Regions from separate parts of the Sporanaerobacter sp. genome, predicted to be linked through region 2. Evidence: a T-box and tRNA genes for the amino acid it is inferred to sense, from the RefSeq annotation. Region 2 holds a T-box; the other holds one or more tRNA genes.
The links. The T-box of region 2 lies ahead of serS (serine--tRNA ligase). A T-box ahead of a tRNA ligase gene usually reads a tRNA of that ligase, here a tRNA-Ser.
Positions count from the first base shown of each region.

Region 1: it encodes a tRNA-Ser, which carries the amino acid that the T-box ahead of serS (serine--tRNA ligase) is inferred to sense. The anticodon was not compared.

Region 1 is NZ_CP181252.1:1,767,782-1,772,553, forward strand. It holds rRNA gene ACFWUA_RS08640 (23S ribosomal RNA) at 1-1,575, shown strand, start outside; rRNA gene rrf (5S ribosomal RNA) at 1,666-1,784, shown strand; tRNA gene ACFWUA_RS08650 (tRNA-Asn) at 1,791-1,865, shown strand; tRNA gene ACFWUA_RS08655 (tRNA-Leu) at 1,873-1,962, shown strand; tRNA gene ACFWUA_RS08660 (tRNA-Met) at 1,975-2,051, shown strand; tRNA gene ACFWUA_RS08665 (tRNA-Glu) at 2,064-2,138, shown strand; tRNA gene ACFWUA_RS08670 (tRNA-Val) at 2,145-2,220, shown strand; tRNA gene ACFWUA_RS08675 (tRNA-Asp) at 2,275-2,351, shown strand; tRNA gene ACFWUA_RS08680 (tRNA-Thr) at 2,564-2,639, shown strand; tRNA gene ACFWUA_RS08685 (tRNA-Tyr) at 2,645-2,730, shown strand; tRNA gene ACFWUA_RS08690 (tRNA-Gly) at 2,736-2,809, shown strand; tRNA gene ACFWUA_RS08695 (tRNA-Arg) at 2,818-2,894, shown strand; tRNA gene ACFWUA_RS08700 (tRNA-Gln) at 2,902-2,978, shown strand; tRNA gene ACFWUA_RS08705 (tRNA-Lys) at 3,119-3,194, shown strand; tRNA gene ACFWUA_RS08710 (tRNA-Ser) at 3,198-3,288, shown strand; tRNA gene ACFWUA_RS08715 (tRNA-Ser) at 3,302-3,392, shown strand; tRNA gene ACFWUA_RS08720 (tRNA-Ile) at 3,404-3,480, shown strand; tRNA gene ACFWUA_RS08725 (tRNA-Trp) at 3,504-3,578, shown strand; tRNA gene ACFWUA_RS08730 (tRNA-Val) at 3,599-3,674, shown strand; tRNA gene ACFWUA_RS08735 (tRNA-Ile) at 3,708-3,784, shown strand; tRNA gene ACFWUA_RS08740 (tRNA-Ile) at 3,799-3,875, shown strand; tRNA gene ACFWUA_RS08745 (tRNA-Phe) at 3,886-3,961, shown strand; gene ACFWUA_RS08750 (ribonuclease H-like domain-containing protein) at 3,992-4,772, opposite strand, start outside.
Region 2 is NZ_CP181252.1:950,977-955,748, forward strand. It holds gene ACFWUA_RS04650 (M1 family metallopeptidase) at 1-1,312, opposite strand, end outside; gene serS (serine--tRNA ligase) at 1,426-2,700, opposite strand; T-box leader at 2,753-2,921, opposite strand; gene ACFWUA_RS04660 (PTS transporter subunit IIC) at 2,972-4,000, opposite strand; gene ACFWUA_RS04665 (transcription repressor NadR) at 4,068-4,589, opposite strand; gene ACFWUA_RS04670 (ATP-binding protein) at 4,591-4,772, opposite strand, start outside.

The DNA of each region.
Region 1 (4,772 bases), 820 kb from region 2:
CGTCCTCTCAGGGTTAGTCGGGACCTAAGCTGAGGCCAAATGGCGTAGGCGATGGACAACAGGTTGAGATTCCTGTACTACCTACATGCGTTTGAGAAATGGGGTGACGCAGGAGGATAGGCTGAACGCACCGTTGGTTGAGTGCGTCCAAACTTGTAGAGAGCTCCTATAGGCAAATCCGTAGGAGAGTCTTGAGAAGTGATGGGGAGCGAAAATTAAGTAGCGAAGCAGCTGAATCCACACTGCCAAGAAAAGCCTCTATCGAGTATGTTAGGTACCCGTACCGCAAACCGACACAGGTAGGCGAGGAGAAAATCCTAAGATGTGCGGAAGAACCCTTGTTAAGGAACTCGGCAAAATAGCCCCGTAACTTCGGGAGAAGGGGTGCCAATTGAGGTGAAGTACTTGCTACGTAAGCCTTGATTGGTCGCAGTGAATGGGCCCAAGCGACTGTTTACCAAAAACACAGGTCTCTGCTAAGTCGAAAGACGATGTATAGGGGCTGACACCTGCCCGGTGCTGGAAGGTTAAGGGGAAGGGTTAGCGCAAGCGAAGCTCTGAACTTAAGCCCCAGTAAACGGCGGCCGTAACTATAACGGTCCTAAGGTAGCGAAATTCCTTGTCGGGTAAGTTCCGACCCGCACGAAAGGTGTAACGACTTGGGCACTGTCTCAACAAGGGATCCGGTGAAATTGTAGTACTCGTGAAGATGCGAGTTACCCGCGACAGGACGGAAAGACCCCGTGGAGCTTTACTGTAGGCTGACATTGGATTTTGGTATTGCTTGTACAGGATAGGTGGGAGACTTGGAAACCAGGGCGCCAGCTTTGGTGGAGTCAACCTTGGGATACCACTCTTGCAATGCTGAAATTCTAACCAGAGACTGTGAATCCAGTCTTGGGACACTGTCAGTTGGGCAGTTTGACTGGGGCGGTCGCCTCCTAAAGAGTAACGGAGGCGCTCAAAGGTTCCCTCAGCACGGTCGGAAATCGTGCGAAGAGTGTAAAGGCAGAAGGGAGCTTGACTGCGACACCTACAAGTGGAGCAGGAAGGAAACTTGGACTTAGTGATCCGGTGGCTTCCAAGTGGAAGGGCCATCGCTCAACGGATAAAAGCTACCCCGGGGATAACAGGCTTATCTCCCCCAAGAGTCCACATCGACGGGGAGGTTTGGCACCTCGATGTCGGCTCGTCTCATCCTGGGGCTGGAGTAGGTCCCAAGGGTTGGGCTGTTCGCCCATTAAAGAGGCACGCGAGCTGGGTTCAGAACGTCGTGAGACAGTTCGGTCCCTATCCGTCGTGGGCGTAGGAAATTTGAGAGGAGCTGTCCCTAGTACGAGAGGACCGGGATGGACAGACCGCTGGTGCATCAGTTGTCTCGCCAGAGGCACAGCTGAGTAGCTATGTCTGGAAGGAATAAGTGCTGAAGGCATCTAAGCACGAAGTCCCCCTCAAGATGAGATTTCCCACTTTTTAAGGTAAGACTCCAAGTAGACCACTTGGTTGATAGGTCCCAGGTATAAGGGTAGCAATATCTTTAGCTAAGGGATACTAATAAGTCGAGGGCTTGACCAATTATCTTACTGTGTTAGATTTTCAAAATCAAGATTTTGAAAAAATTGCGAATGTAGTTCATTTGTAATTTACAATTGCCGAAAGGCTTTACCTGGTGATTATAGCAAGAGGGTCACACCTGTTCCCATACCGAACACAGAAGTTAAGCCTCTTTAGCTGCCGATGGTACTTGGGTGGCAACGCCCTGGGAGAGTAGGACATCGCCAGATAAATATTCCTGGGTAGCTCAATGGCGGAGCAACCGGCTGTTAACCGGTAGGTTGTGGGTTCGAGTCCCACCCCAGGAGCCAAAATATTGCCGGGGTGGCGGAACAGGCAGACGCACAGGACTTAAAATCCTGCGATCCCTAAAAGATCGTACCGGTTCGATTCCGGTTCCCGGCACCAATTAAATATCATCGCGGGATGGAGCAGTCTGGTAGCTCGTCGGGCTCATAACCCGGAGGTCGTTGGTTCAAATCCAGCTCCCGCAACCATTACAATTTGATGGCCCTATGGTCAAGCGGTTAAGACATCGCCCTTTCACGGCGGTAACCCGGGTTCGAATCCCGGTAGGGTCACCATACTTTGGGCGCATAGCTCAGCTGGGAGAGCACCTGCCTTACAAGCAGGGGGTCATAGGTTCGAGCCCTATTGCGCCCACCAAATCCAACCTAAAGGGTTGAAAGTTATAATTTAAAATTGCCGCAAGGCTAATGTGGCCTGGTAGTTCAGCTGGTTAGAATGCTAGCCTGTCACGCTAGAGGTCGAGGGTTCGAGTCCCTTCCAGGTCGCCATTTATTCTGTCTTCGACAGAAAATTACAAATGTCGGAGCCGCCTAGAATAGTATCTCAGTTTTTGAAGTTTCGATCTTAATAGTTATGCTGGTGTAGCTCAATTGGCATAAGCAGAGAACCAAAATCGTGTATTTCGATTTTGCGTGAATCGCTTAGTCGGAGCCGCCTAGAATAGTATCTCAGTTTTTGAAGTTTCGATCTTAATAGTTATGCTGGTGTAGCTCAATTGGCAGAGCAACTGACTTGTAATCAGTAGGTTGGGGGTTCAAGTCCTCTCACCAGCTCCATATTGGGAGGAGTTCCCGAGTTGGCCAAAGGGGACGGACTGTAAATCCGTTGGCTCAGCCTTCACTGGTTCGAATCCAGTCTCCTCCACCAAATATGCGGGTGTAGCTCAGTGGTAGAGCCCCAGCCTTCCAAGCTGGTTGCGAGGGTTCGATTCCCTTCACCCGCTCCAAAAGACGAGCACCTATAGCTCAGTTGGATAGAGCAACGGACTTCTAATCCGTGTGCCGGGGGTTCGAATCCTCCTAGGTGCACCATTATTGTTGGGATGTAGCCAAGCCGGTAAGGCACTAGACTTTGACTCTAGCATTCCGCAGGTTCGAGTCCTGCCATCCCAGCCATTTATACTTTGACCTATTAGCTCAATTGGCATAAGCAGAGAACCAAAATCGTGTATTTCGATTTTGTGTGAATCGCTTAGTCCGAATTGCTAATTGTTATCAAAGCAGTAAAATAAGTACTGCGATAAACTTAAAAATATGACCCATTAGCTCAGGCGGTAGAGCACCTGACTTTTAATCAGGGTGTCCGGCGTTCGAGTCGCCGATGGGTCACCATATGGAGAGGTACCGAAGCGGTCATAACGGGGCGGTCTTGAAAACCGTTAGGGTCTTCCGGCCCACGTGGGTTCGAATCCCACCCTCTCCGCCATTTGCAAATATACGGAGAAGTACTCAAGTGGCTGAAGAGGCTCCCCTGCTAAGGGAGTAGGTCCTTCACGGGGCGCGAGGGTTCAAATCCCTCCTTCTCCGCCAGTAGTTAGTTTGGGCCTTTAGCTCAGTTGGTTAGAGCGTCCGGCTCATAACCGGCAGGTCCGGGGTTCGAGTCCCTGAAGGCCCACCAAACTTTTTATTGGTCTTGGCTATAGGGGTGTAGTTCAGTGGTAGAACGTCGGTCTCCAAAACCGAATGTCGTGGGTTCGAGTCCTGCCACCCCTGCCAGCCTACATATTTAAAAATAAGGGCGCATAGCTCAGCTGGGAGAGCACCTGCCTTACAAGCAGGGGGTCATAGGTTCGAGCCCTATTGCGCCCACCAAATTCAGCACTTTAAATTGCGTGTAAGCACTAGGGGCTTGTAGCTCAGGTGGTTAGAGCGCACGCCTGATAAGCGTGAGGTCGGTGGTTCGAGTCCACCCAGGCCCACCAAATTCAATCTATAGGGGCCTTTAGCTCAGTTGGTTAGAGCGTCCGGCTCATAACCGGCAGGTCCGGGGTTCGAGTCCCTGAAGGCCCACCATCATCACTTAGCCCAGATAGCTCAGTCGGTAGAGCAGGGGACTGAAAATCCCCGTGTCGGTGGTTCGATTCCGCCTCTGGGCACCATTTATGTCAAAGGGACGTTTTGTTTGCCACCTAATAGGTGGCAAACAAAACGTCCCTTTGACACTTAAACAATTCCAAAATTATATTTTTGATATTATCTATGATGAAATTTTTTTCTATTTGAATTAACACTATATTTTCGGGAAGATTGTATATTGTATTGTCCTTTATATTTAATTTTGGCTCGAAATTTTCTAAATTTACATAAATACACTTTTTCATATTTGATAGAATACCATGCTCTATTTGAAATTGAATTCTTAGCATACCTTTTTTCTGTTCCCAGTTGAAATTATAGCTATTTCCATAGACTATTATTGGTTCTTTTGGGAACTTGTCAGTTACACAGTTTATATTTATCATGTCATTAGATATCTGAAAATTTTTCATTTTAATTTTTAAGAATTTATTCTTAATCTTTTCATGTGATATTTGAATGGTACTTTTCTCTTCAATTACATCCAATATTTTTAGAATATGAGGTAAATAGTATATATCATCATAATTGTGCTTCAAAATTAGTTTTTTGCTTTGTTCATTTTTGTTATTTATATAGTCATAGAAAAGCGAAATACATTGACCTCCAGACAATTCATCATCTCTATTTATGTTCAAGTATTTTTCAATAGATTTAAGTTTTAAATTTTCAATTTCAAATAAGTATTTGTTATCTTTCACTATTTTATATATATCAATTGATTTGGATATAGGTATCTCATAGTCAATATTATATTTTTTATATTTATGATTTAAAAAAGGTATATCAAAGGAATCACCATTAAAGTTAATGATGTAATCAGAATTTTTAAAT
Region 2 (4,772 bases):
TTGAATAAACTAAAGATCCGTAGTCTGCCCAACTTTGGAATTTACTCAAAGGTTTTAACATGACTTCATCAAAATCATATAACTCTTTTCCATAAGTATAAGCATCCTCTACAGTTTGTTCATAAAAATTTTCAGCCATTTCTTCTCCATATATTTCACTTATATATACAGTTTCAGAATAAGTAGCCAAAGATTCATCTAGCCAAGCTTCATCTATTTCATCATTACCTACAACGCCATACCACCATTGATGAGCTGTTTCATGCACTATTACATTTTCCAAATCATTCCTCGAATAATTATTATAGAATTGTTTACCTATAAACACTATCCCTGGATATTCCATACCTCCAGAAAAATTGGTAGCTACTACACTATACTGTCCATACGGATATTTACCAAATATTCTATTAAAAGTTTTGATTGAATTTTCTATGGTATTGTATGCAAATTCATTTGTACTTGGATAGTCTTCTAAAAAATAGGCTTTTATTTGAGTACCCTCCACTTCTCCTTCTAAAACTTTGAATTTATCACTAGCCACCCAAGCAAAGTCCCTTATAAGTTTCCCTTCAATATCCCAAATTTTCTTATCTGCCTTAACTTTCTCTTTCAATATATTCCCACTTGATGCAATTATAATATCTTTAGGAGCTATAATTCTCACTTTATAATTACTAGTATCACTATAAAAAGGGTCCCCCAATATATAATATGGATCTGTATTCCAGCCATCTTCATCATATACGCATACTATAGGATACCAATTTCCTAAATTAAATGTATTTTCCCCATACCCAAATCTGTCTTGAGCTGGCGGAAGCTGTACTTCATATTCTAAATATATCTCTGTTTTTTCCCCTGGCTTTAGGGGAGATTTTAGTTCTATATGTAAAACAGTATCTCCCTCACTGCCTATGTCATAATCCACTTTTCTTTTATCTACTTTTAAATTTTCTATATCAATAAATCCAGGCTTAAAGCCATCTGGATAAGTCATTTTAATAGACTCAGCAAAAAATGGAGCTGTTGCTTTTGTTTTAAAAGCATTTGGGTACAAATGAATAAATATTTCTGATAATTCTACTCCAGTATTATTTACATAATTAATCCACTGCTTTCCTGAATAAGTTTTTTCTTCAGTATTTAATTCTACTTCTATTGTGTATTTATTTAAACTATCTATTTTAAGCCCATTGTAATCTTCTGTAAGCAATGTAGGATGATTTTTAGTAGTACCAATCCCACAACTAGATAAAGCCAAAGAAATGGCTAATAGAAATAAAATAAAAACAAATTTTCTTTTTCCCAAAATATCTACCCCCCTGATAAATATGACTATTCTCCAAAACTAAAAAAAACCCTTCAAAAACTTATTATGAGTCAGGAATAATAAATATTATACCTAACTCATATTCATCAAATCTATTTACTTATTTTTTCTAATCCTTTCATATAAGGTTTAAGTGCATCTGGAATAAGTATAGAGCCATCTTCCTGTTGATAATTTTCAACTAATGCTGCACAAGTTCTTCCAACTGCCAACCCAGAACCATTTAATGTATGAACATATTCAAGTTTCCCATTGTCCTTTCTTCTATATCTAATATTGGCCCTTCTAGCTTGAAAATCTTCAAAATTGCTGCAAGAAGAAATTTCTACATATCTATTGTAGCTTGGCATCCAAACTTCAATATCATAAGTCATAGCAGACGAAAAACCTAAATCTCCTGTACATAGCATGACTACTCTATAAGGAATTCCTAATCTTTTTAAAACTTCTTCAGCATCACTTGTCAACTTTTCAAGTTCATCATAAGAATTCTCAGGTTTAACAAATTTAACTAGTTCTACTTTGTCAAATTGATGATTTCTTATAAGCCCTCTTGTATCCCTGCCAGCAGAACCTGCTTCTTGTCTAAAGCATGGTGTATAGGCTGTATAAAATATAGGAAGCATTTCTTCTTCAAGTATTTCATCTCTATGAAGATTTGTCACTGGCACTTCTGCTGTAGGCACTAAAAAATAGTCTTTGCTTGGTATAGAAAAGGCATCTTCTTCAAATTTAGGTAATTGCCCAGTTCCTGTCATACTGTCTCTGTTCACCATAAAAGGTGGTGCGATTTCTACATAATCTTGATCTATGGTGTGTAAATCTAGCATAAAGTTTATAAGTGCCCTTTCAAGTAAAGCTCCTTTGTTTTTAAATATGCTAAATCTTGCTCCTGTAATTTTTGCAGCTCTTTCAAAGTCAAATATACCTAAATCTACACCCAAATCCCAATGTGCCTTAGGTTCAAAAGAAAAAGAAGTAGGTTCACCCCATTTTCTCAATTCTACATTTTCTTCATCACTTTTACCTACAATTACTTTTTCATTTGGTATGTTTGGAATTCTCAAAATAGCATCCCTAAGTTCCTTATCTATTTCCTTTACTTCTGCATCCATATCTTTTATTTTGTCAGATAAATTTCTCATTTCCAAAACTAAATCAGAGGTATCCTTTCCCTCTTTTTTCATTTTAGGAATGTCTTTAGATACTTGATTTTGCTTTGCTTTCATCTCTTCAACCTGTACAAGCAGGTTCCTTCTCTTTTCATCTAGTTCGAGAACCTTATCAATATCATATTCTCCACTTCTTTTGCCAATTTGCTCTTTTACCCAATCAGGATTGTTCCTTATCTTTTTGATATCTAACATTTTCAACCCTCCTATTCATATTTTTAAAAATAAAAAACTCTCAATCCCAATATATAGGGACGAGAGTTTGTATCCCGCGTTGCCACCCTAGTTAGCTAAAAAGCTCACTCAACAGCAATTTGCTCTGGGATGGATTCAATAAATCTCCTCACCAATTCTCACCAACCATTGGCTCTCTTAAGAGGCTAAATTTATTTACTATTTCCCATCAATGCAAAAACTATTAAAATTTAAAAGATATTATACCATAAAAAACTTTAAAATTCAAGTACTATATTTTCATGTCTCCTTCTTTTATATATCCTTTTTTCCTCATCCATTCAGAAATGATAAAAGAAATAATTCCAGGTAATATAAAATGCAACAATAAAATATATATAAATACTCTTGGACTAGAACCCATAGTATCTATAGTTGCAAACTGTCCAACCAGTCCGCTAGTTCCCATACCTGCCCCAACAGGATTTCCTTCCATTTTAAATATAGTAGTAGAAATAGGTCCAAGTATTGCTGAAGTAGCTACTGCTGGAATCCAAATCTTTGGATTTCTAATGGTATTAGGAATCTGTAACATAGAAGTACCTATCCCTTGAGCTATAAATCCACCAAAGCCATTGTCTCTATAAGAAGCTACAGCAAAACCTATCATGTGAGCAGCACATCCTACAGTACTAGCTCCTGCAGCTAGTCCACTAAGTCCTAATGATATAGCTATTGCAGCACTACTTATAGGAAGTGTAAGTGCAATTCCCATAAGAACAGATACTAGTATTCCCATAGGTATTGGTTTTAATTCTGTAGCCAAATTTATCATATTCCCTATAAGTGCCATAAGTCCACTAACTGCAGGTGCAATATAATGTCCTACTAAACCGCCTACTATTATTGTTCCAAGTGGAACCAATACTATGTCTACTTTTGTCTTTCCTTGCACAAGTTTAGAGAATTCTGCACCAAGTAGAGAAGCAACAAAAGCTCCTACTGGCTCACCAATTTTAATCATCGTATTTCCACCATCAAAATATATAGTTCCTGCACCAATAGCTCCTGTCACTATGGATGCAAAAATACCCAATGGAGATGCTCCTAAACTATAAGCAACACCAGCTCCTATAGCTGGTCCCATCATATATTGAGCAAATTGACCAAATTCAACTATAACTTGAATTTTAAAAAGAGTTCCTATTTGTTTAATAATAAGTCCGATAATTAAAGAAGAAAATAGACCTAAGGCCATTCCATTGAAAACTTTTATGAAATATTCTTTAACATTGCTTCCCTTCATCTCTTTAGTTTCCATTTTAAGCACTCCTTGAATGTATTTACAGTTGTCTTGTCACCTGTATGTACATAAATATACCACTTTATCATTCACTAATCAAGTATTTTTTATTTTTTAATTCTTCTATTATTTTTTCAAAAATTTTTTCATCCTCTATTTCTATGGAATGTATGTGAACTCCATCAGTTAGGGAAGATAAGGGCTCTGCTTTAGTGGCCTTTAAATTTTTCACAAATTCATCCACATCAAGCCTTGAACTAATCATGAGTGGACTTTTTATTTCTCCGTACAAAGGGTGTTCGACAATTACATCCAACACTTTACCTCCTGCATCTACAATAGTATATAATTCATCTTCAATTTCACTGTACCCTGAATGTTTACATACTATAGTCCTTACTACTTTTCTTTCTTCTTCATTGCCAAATATAATATATCCCTGAGGTGTTGCTACAATATCTAAGCCACTTGCCCTCAATATAGCTATGTCCTGAACTATTACTTGTCTACTAACTCCCATTTTTTTAGCTAACTCTGTTCCCTTAACTGGCTCTTTAGAACTTTTAAGTACATTAAATACTTCTTTTCTTCTTTCTTCTGAATCCATATTATTTTCCCCTTTCCCATCTCAAATCAGGTCCATAAAATTTAAGCGGTATGAACTTTTCAAGTATTCTCGAAAATACCCTATCTGTATATATATCAGATATTTCTTTTGGAGTAAGATTTGTTGAAATAATAGTTTTTTTACCTTCTATAAGTCTAGTATTTATTATATTAAATATTTCTG